Regions from separate parts of the Neobacillus niacini genome, predicted to be linked through region 3. Evidence: predicted binding sites of a transcription regulator. Region 3 holds the regulator's gene; each other region holds the start of a gene.
The links. The regulator Rex, encoded in region 3, represses fermentation and respiration genes when NADH is low (regulators of the CRP and FNR family bind a similar motif). The targets are predictions, from matches to a motif close to TTGTGAAATATTTCACAA.
Positions count from the first base shown of each region.

Region 1 (2,206 bases), 570 kb from region 3:
AACGGTGAGATCAACGATCTTAGAACCTGTAAGCTGAACCTCCTCATCTTCCATATTCGGCGCCATCAAAGTTGCCTCATATATCCCAGGGTGCTCCCGCGCAAAATGAACATAGGCTTTACTTATAGCCATTACAGCTTCATCTCCTGCAACTCCAATCGCTGCTTGAGCTAATACTTCATATAGCCGTTCAATCCCATATATCGCCATTTTTTTTCTTAAATCACCCAGTCCATCAAAATGGTTATATAAAGAAGGCGGACGGATTCCTAATTTCTTAGCTAGATTTGCGAGCGTAACTTCTTGAGTCCCGAATTGGTCCGCTATCTCCGCTGCAGCATCCAAAATCTCTATTAATTCAAGTGCAACCTTTGGTCTCGGTGACATTATCTCTAACTCCCTTATTTCAATTTCCGTTCCAGATTCTTAATAGCCCTTTCCATTTCAACAATTGGATTCTCCAACATTTCACCATGTCCAACAGCAAGAAGCTTTGGCTGATAGCTCACTAACTTCTTTGCACTGGCTAAAGAGGTTTCTTTACTCCATGTACCAAAGGCTGGAAACGGAAACCATGGCTTCACGTCTCCAGCTACTGCTATCCCGCCTCTAGTTTGATAAGCGTCCCCTGCAATTATAGCCTTCGTACGAGTATCAATAAAAGACATCGAACCCGGTGTATGCCCCGGAGTTTCAATGGCTGCCAACGATCCAATCAGGTCTCCTTCCTTCATTAGTATATTGGCTCTGGTTTTCAGCTTTTTTGGAACTCCGCCCTTAATCGGTGTTTGGGGCTCATGCTCATCAAGCGAAGTGTCACCATTCAATATTCTGTTATCCCTTACTGAAATATAAACTGGTACATCCGGGAGTTCTTCCTTTAACCTATCTAGTGCACCCACATGGTCCTCATGTGCATGGGTTAAAATGATTTTCGTAATGGGCTTCCCAATCGTTTTGGATGCCCTAACGATTCCCTTCATACTATATGGCAGGGCTGCATCCAACAAGGTTAATCCTTCCTCTTCCGCGACCAAATAACAATTAACAGGAAACACACTTGCCATAAACGTCACTTGATATAAAAAACCGTTATTGAGCATTCTCACAATCCCAACCCCATTTAACTAATTATATTAGTTAAATTATAACTAACATCATTAGTTTTATCAAGTAAGTTTTATAAAAATTATCCTGCTTTTAAAGCCCAAAAAGTCTTGTTTACAATTTGTTCATAACTTTTTTACAGATATGTGAAATAGTGAACAATTTACCCTAAATTCAAGATTTATTTGTTATATTAGCAGTGTAATAAATATTTGAAACATATATAACGAGGAGATGGCTTTTAAATGTTTATGAACTTTTTAAGAGAAAATAAAATTGCGGCTGGAATCTTAACAGTCTTACGTTTATATCTAGGATATTCTTGGTTCACTGCAGGACTAGGGAAATTACAAAGCGGTGCATTTGATGCTTCCGGCTTCTTAAAAGGAGCAGTTGCTAATCCCGTAAAAGGGCCAGATGGCAACATGGTTTATAGCTGGTATGTACACTTCCTTGAAAGCTTTGCTCTACCCAACATTGATGTATTCAACTTCGTTGTTCCCTGGGGCGAAACATTAATCGGTTTAGGACTCTTACTAGGATGTTTAACAACAGCTGCAATGTTCTTTGGACTAGTAATGAACTTTTCATTCTTCTTAGCTGGTACGGTATCTCACAACCCAACTGATATTTTCTTAGGTTTCATCATTTTAACCGCTGGATATAACGCAGGTCGTGTGGGTCTTGATCGCTGGGTAATTCCTTTCATTCGAAAAACAATGAAAACACAAGGCAAAAACAAAGCAAAGGCAACAGCCTAACAGCTCGGGGTCTTTTTCAATCAAGGTGTTCAAGATTCTGACAAAACATTTCAAACAAAGTGTGAACTTATCACTACAGTCGTGTTGTTAACTCACAAAATCTTATATAGTGAAACTATCAAATACAAACTAATTCTTGAAGGGCGGAGTGCTTTATGTTTAACAAATTTTTGAGAGAAAATAAAATTTCTGCGGCTATTTTAACTGTCATTCGTTTATATCTTGGTTATTCTTGGTTCACAGCTGGTTTAGGAAAATTAACTGGCGGCGGTTTCGACGCTTCTGGATTCCTAAAAGGAGCGATTGCTAATCCAGTAAAAGGGCCAGATGGCAACATG
Region 1 is NZ_CP183883.1:11,962-14,167, forward strand. Features, by position in the region: gene ACN6MT_RS00050 (TetR/AcrR family transcriptional regulator) at 1-387, opposite strand, end outside; gene ACN6MT_RS00055 (MBL fold metallo-hydrolase) at 402-1,109, opposite strand; gene ACN6MT_RS00060 (DoxX family membrane protein) at 1,353-1,868, shown strand; gene ACN6MT_RS00065 (DoxX family membrane protein) at 2,024-2,206, shown strand, end outside.
Region 1: a site for Rex is predicted at 1,252-1,269, ahead of ACN6MT_RS00060 (DoxX family membrane protein). Genes of this name have one in related genera too.

Region 2 (2,206 bases), 310 kb from region 3:
TACATCCTCAAGCGTTGCGAGACTTCCATCCCGCATGTATGGTGCTGTATGGGTAATTCCATATAGTCCAGGTGTACGAATCCTGCCTAAATCCCCTTCTTGCCCAGTTACCGCTTGGCGGCCTTTATCCTCTGTATTGAGGCCGATATTATAAAACTTGTTATCTGAAAGATTGGGGCCATTGTGGCAGGTTACACAAAATGCTTTTCCGGTGAACAACCTTAACCCGCTGATTTCTTGTTTCGTTAATGCCTCTGTATCCCCTTCAAGAAACCTATCGTATGGAGTATCCTTTACAACAATTTGCCTTTGGAAGGCTGCTAGGGCTTTAGCAATATTTTGTTCGGTGATTCCATCAGGAAATGCAGCCTGAAAACGGTCCTGGTATCCTTTGATAGCCGATAGTTCTATTATAAGTTCATCAAGCGACTGATTCATCTCATCTGGATTTTGAATCGGGCCAAGTGCTTGCTCCTCTAAGGAAGCAGCACGTCCATCCCAAAAGTTTGAAGTGTAATAACCTGAATTGATTACAGTTGGGCTGTTTCTTGCTCCACTGCCGCCAGTATACTTATCAAAAGTAGGCTGATTATCTCCATAACCCAAATCGGGGTCATGACAAGTCTGGCAGCTTACCTCATTATTCCCTGACAAACGCGGGTCAAAAAACAACATTTGCCCAAGCTCTAACACTTCAGGCTTCATCGGATTATCCTCGGGGATTGGTACATCACCAATCGGTACAAGTGTTGTATGATTTCGAAGACTGGTCAGCAGCTCCTCTGAATTTATTTCATCCCCTTCTGCACTACTCTGTTCTTCTATTGGCAACTTCGTTGGGGCCTTCACCATTTCCTTCTCTCCACAAGCAGACAAACCTAAACACAATAAAATAGTCAAAACTATGCCCTTCACTAACTTATTCATAAATTGAGTACTCCCCTGATTTTTATTATCTTATCACCATTATAAAATTGGTTTTATTAAAAATGGTCACCACATTGTGAAGAAATTAGCAAACGTTACAACTAGCACCATCAACTGTCCGCCTGGGGTGGAAAGTGTCCACGGGCGGTGCCTGTCACCGAGTAGAAACCTCTCGGTGACAGGCACCAACGAATAATAGTTACTATGTTTATATGATACTAATATTATCCATTTACAAATTCGAGATTTTCTCTTAACCTAGTAAAGCAACAAAAGTTAACTATTTATAAAAAATTATTTGACATTTCGAAAAATAATAGATATATTAATATAACAAATTAATTATCCGAATATTATTAAAAAATAGAAAATATAGAAATCATCAAGGAGGAACATATTATGGAAAAGCGTCAGCAATGGGGATCACGATACGGTTTTATTATGGCAGCCGTTGGCTCCGCAGTAGGTTTAGGAAACATCTGGAGATTCCCTGCAGTTGCCTATGAAAATGGCGGGGGTGCCTTTTTCCTCCCCTATCTTTTTGCGATTTTAACAGCAGGTATTCCTATTTTAATTATGGAATTCACGATTGGACATAAATATAGAGGCTCGGCACCACTTTCACTCTTTCGCATTAATAAAAAAGCAGAATGGCTTGGCTGGTGGCAGTTATTAATATCATTCGTCATCTGTACGTATTATGCAGTGATTATCGCTTGGGCTGTTAAATACACGATTTATTCCTTTGGCACTCAGTGGGGAAGCGACCCTAGCAGCTTTTTATTCGGAGATGTTTTGAAGCTTGCTGAAAAACCTGGAACAATCGGGGGATTAGTTCCTGGTATTGTGGTTCCACTCCTTTTTGTCTGGGCAGTTACTCTTTTTGTCCTTTATCGCGGTGTATCAAAAGGGATCGAAAAACTAAATAAAATTTTCCTTCCAACTCTAGTCGTTATGTTTTTAATCATTGTGGTACGTGCCTTAACACTTGATGGAGCTGCACAAGGATTGGACGCCTTCTTTAAGCCGAATTGGGAAATGATTTTTGACGGTAAGGTTTGGATAGCTGCTTACGGTCAAATCTTCTTCTCGTTATCGATTGGATTTGCAATCATGCTAACGTATTCTAGCTATCTTCCAAAGAAGTCTGATATCAATAACAATGCATTCATTACAGCTTTTGCTAATTCAGGTTTCGAATTACTTGCTGGTATTGGTGTTTTCGCAGCACTTGGCTTTATGGCAAACCAACAGGGTGTTGCTGTAGACGAAGTAGTAA
Region 2 is NZ_CP183883.1:278,609-280,814, forward strand. Features, by position in the region: gene ACN6MT_RS01325 (cytochrome-c peroxidase) at 1-927, opposite strand, end outside; gene ACN6MT_RS01330 (sodium-dependent transporter) at 1,327-2,206, shown strand, end outside.
Region 2: a site for Rex is predicted at 1,002-1,019, ahead of ACN6MT_RS01325 (cytochrome-c peroxidase). Genes of this name have one in related genera too.

Region 3 (2,206 bases):
AGTTTCACAGACAAAATGTTAAAAATATAGTATGATTTTGTGGGAGGATACTGTTTATGTCTGAATTTACTCATTTTAACGAAGAAGGAAGAGCGAAAATGGTGGACGTTAGCGATAAGCCAGAAACGGCTCGTACGGCACTTGCTCATTCCAGCATTACGGTTAGTAAAGAAATATATGATAAAATAACAAATAATGAAATGAAAAAAGGCGATGTTCTTGCAGTAGCACAAGTTGCTGCGGTAATGGGGGCAAAGAAAACGTGGGATTTAATCCCGATGTGCCATCCTATACCTTTGACGGGAGTTAATATATCATTCTCATGGGAAAAGGAACACGATGCCGCTTATACATTGAATATTTCAGCTGCTGTCAAAACAAAAGGAAATACAGGTGTTGAAATGGAAGCGTTAACAGCTGCTTCCACATGCGCACTTACTGTTTATGATATGTGTAAAGCAGTAGATAAAGGTATGGTTATTGGAAAAACCTATTTGGTTGAAAAAACTGGTGGGAAAAATGGGGATTTCCACCGAACCGAACAAGTTAGATAAATGAACAACTTTTTATGAGGGGTGGGAGAGTATGAGTAACGAAACAATGAAAATACCACAAGCGACAGCGAAACGGCTGCCCTTATATTATCGATTTTTAAAGAATCTTCACTCTTCAGGTAAACAGAGGGTTTCTTCTGCAGAATTAAGTGAGGCAGTGAAGGTGGATTCAGCAACGATTCGCCGGGATTTTTCTTATTTTGGTGCATTAGGGAAAAAGGGATATGGCTACAATGTCAACTACCTATTAACCTTCTTTCGAAAAACACTGGATCAAGATGAATTAACAAAAGTAGCGTTAATTGGGGTAGGTAATCTTGGAACTGCCTTTCTAAATTATAACTTTTTAAAGAATAATAATACAAAGATAGAATGTGCGTTTGATGTGGATCCGAACAAAATGGGAACGACAATCCGGGATGTACCCGTGTACCATATGGATGAGCTTGAGAAGGTATTAAGCAATGATGATATTCATGTTGCAATCCTGACGGTACCTGCTCCAGTCGCTCAGGTGATTACAGATCGACTTGTAAAATCCAATATTAAAGCGATATTAAATTTTACCCCTGCACGTTTAAATGTTCCTTCATCCATAAGGGTCCATCATATCGATTTGGCCGTCGAATTACAATCACTTATCTACTTCCTGAAACACTACCCAACAGAGGAAATAGAAGAATAAAGGAAAAGCCTTTTCACATGAAAAAGTGAAAAGGCTTTTTAAATGATTATTTTTTTATTTTGTCTTTATACCGATTGTAAAAGAAAATCATTCTTAAACCAGATCCGAAATCGAAAGTCGCTAGAATAACGAGCAGATAACTGAAGAACCCCCATCCGTTTAGGGTGACATCTTCAATTGCAAAATAAGTAAATAAACAGCCGAGCACGATATAAATAATCCCGGAAAACAAGGGTGAACGTCTCATAGAAAGCCTCCGATAAAGTTTTGAATAGCTTCTGCCTCACGAATGATTTCATTAATTTCATCTTTATAAACTGACTGAATAACGACAACTAATGTATTCATCGCAACATGGGCAAAAATCGGTACAAGGATATGTTTTGTTTTTACATAAAGAAATGCAAAAGTGAAGCCCATTGCGGAATAGAGCAGTATATGATGCGGCTCCATGTGGGCTAAGGCAAAAACAACAGAACTGATTAACGCTGAGAAGAAAAAGTTAAGTCGTTTATGGAGAGTACCGAAAATAATTTTTCGAAAAACAATTTCCTCTAATATGGGGCCAATTACCGAACTTACTAAGATGGCCAGCGGAAAGGATTCGATGATGGTAAGAATTTGCTGTGTGTTTTCTGAGCCCATCTCAACCCCGATAAGCCGTTCAATATTTGCAGCGAGAGCTTGTGCGAATAAAGCTAGAAATACCCCAAATACAGCCCAGACGGCGGCAAAGCCAAAGGAACTGCCCCTTTCATTCAATCCTGATTTCTTCATTTCTGTTCTTAAAACGAACAAAATGATGATTAGAGCAAGGGTGAAGCTGAAAATTAACCAGTAGGGAACAACGAGCCCTTGATTCATCCCTAAATAGCCAAATAGGAACATCAGTCCAGGAATTCCTACTAGGCTTGATAACTGCATGGCTATATAGACAATTAAAATAATCCAATATTCCCTTTTCAAA
Region 3 is NZ_CP183883.1:586,160-588,365, reverse strand. Features, by position in the region: gene moaC (cyclic pyranopterin monophosphate synthase MoaC) at 57-554, shown strand; gene ACN6MT_RS02585 (redox-sensing transcriptional repressor Rex) at 586-1,239, shown strand; gene ACN6MT_RS02580 (YdiK family protein) at 1,286-1,486, opposite strand; gene ACN6MT_RS02575 (CPBP family intramembrane glutamic endopeptidase) at 1,483-2,205, opposite strand.

Region 4 (2,206 bases), 1.2 Mb from region 3:
CCCAGGAGGATTTGCCTACGTGATTATCGTTGAAAAAAGTTTGCTGAATCATAATCCCTTCCTACATATAGTAAAGAAAAGTATACAACAAAAGAAACTTCCGCTGATTATCTTTACTCATGGTTTCACTAGTGCAAAGGAGAATAATCTACATTATGCCTATTTATTAGCGGAAAAGGGATTTAGAGTGATCCTGCCAGAGGCGGTCTACCATGGGGAAAGGGAACAAGGTTTAACCGAAAGGGATTTATACAGTCATTTTTGGGAAATTGTCATCAAGACCATCCATGAATTAAACGATTATAAGCAATACTATGTAGAAGAAGGATTAGCAGATCCGGATAAAATTGGACTTGCAGGGACCTCAATGGGTGGAATGGTGACCTTGGGTGCTTTGACTAAATATAAATGGGTCAAAGCGGCAGTTAGTTTAATGGGGATGCCGTCATATGAAGAATATCTGCATTGGCAGCTAGAACAAATGAAAAACCTTGGTGTTAGTCTTACTTTTTCCGATGAGGAAATTGCAGGGCAATTATCAGTCTTACGTCAATATGATTTGAGTCTTCAACCAAATAAGCTTGATAATAGACCATTGTTATTTTGGCATGGAAAAAAAGATCCAATTGTACCTTATGCGTTAACATATCGTTTTTATCAATCTGTAAAAAACAACTATGCTGCAAAGCCAGGAGATATTCACTTCATTTCAGATGAACATGCAGATCATAAGGTAAGCAGAGAAGGATTAAAAGCAACGGTTGAATGGTTTGAGAAATATTTATTACAATAAGGATAGGGAGTGTTATAGATGAATGAAGAGTTAAAAGAGAATATTTTAGGTGCATTAGAGCTTGTCATAGACCCTGAGCTAGGTGTAGATATTGTTAATTTAGGTTTAGTCTATGATACGGAAATGGATGAGGAGGGCAATGTAACGATTACGATGACATTAACTTCCATGGGCTGCCCTCTTGCTGGAACCATTGTTGACCAAGTGAAGAGAGCATTAGCAGATATCCCAGAAGTAAAAGAGGTAGAGGTTAATATCGTGTTTAACCCGCCATGGAATAAGGACATGATGTCACGTTATGCAAAAATTGCATTAGGAATTCGTTAATAATATTCGTATTATAAAAACAGCAGAAATGTTCTGCTGTTTTTTCTTGCCATCAGCAACTAATTCCCTGCGATCATCATTTGCACTTCACAAAGTGGACATATAATTTTCAAGTAATGTGAGGTAGTTCACTTATCCATAGTGGAATCCCCTATATAATTACAGGTAATAAGGCTGTTTGGTTTTTGAAATGGCCGTTTTAGGAGGCGTTTCATATGGCTTTTGGCCGAGATTTTAATAAAGATCCATTTATCGTAATTTGGGAACTAACACGTGCGTGTCAATTAGCTTGTTTACACTGTCGTGCAGAAGCTCAATTAAGAAGAGACCCACGTGAACTATCATTTGAAGAAGGCAAGAACTTAATCGATCAAATATACGAAATGAATAATCCCATGCTGGTCTTTACAGGCGGAGACCCATTAATGAGACAAGACGTTTTTGATATTGCAAAATATGCTGTTGAAAAAGGCGTCAGGGTTTCAATGACTCCAAGCGCGACACCAAATGTTACAAAAGAAGCGATTGAAAAGGCGAAGGAAGTTGGTCTTTCCCGTTGGGCTTTTAGTATTGATGGACCAACTGCTGCCGTTCACGATCACTTCCGTGGCACTGCCGGTTCTTTTGATCTGACAATGGAGAGAATTAAATATTTACATGAACTTGAAATCCCCATTCAAATAAATACAGTTATTTCTAGATACAACATAGAATACCTTGATGAAATGGCAAAAATGGTTGAGGACTTAGGATGCGTACTCTGGAGTGTCTTTTTCCTAGTACCAACAGGAAGAGGACAAGAGTCTGATATGATTTCACCTGTTGAACACGAGAAGGTATTTAGATGGCTTTATGACCTAAGTAAACGCGTTTCTTTCGATATTAAAACAACAGCTGCACAGCATTATCGACGTGTTGTCATTCAACAGAAAATGAGAGAAGCAAAAGACCAATCAGATGAAATTAACTATTTAAGTGCATTAACAGAGCAGGGGTTAACAGGATCGATTGACGGACTTGGACGAGCACCTAAAGGTGTTAACGATGGAAATGGTTTTGTCTTCATTTCACATATAGGAGATGTAT
Region 4 is NZ_CP183883.1:5,403,886-5,406,091, reverse strand. Features, by position in the region: gene ACN6MT_RS26535 (alpha/beta fold hydrolase) at 20-793, shown strand; gene ACN6MT_RS26530 (metal-sulfur cluster assembly factor) at 812-1,120, shown strand; gene ACN6MT_RS26525 (TIGR04053 family radical SAM/SPASM domain-containing protein) at 1,336-2,206, shown strand, end outside.
Region 4: a site for Rex is predicted at 1,237-1,254, ahead of ACN6MT_RS26525 (TIGR04053 family radical SAM/SPASM domain-containing protein). Genes of this name have one in related genera too.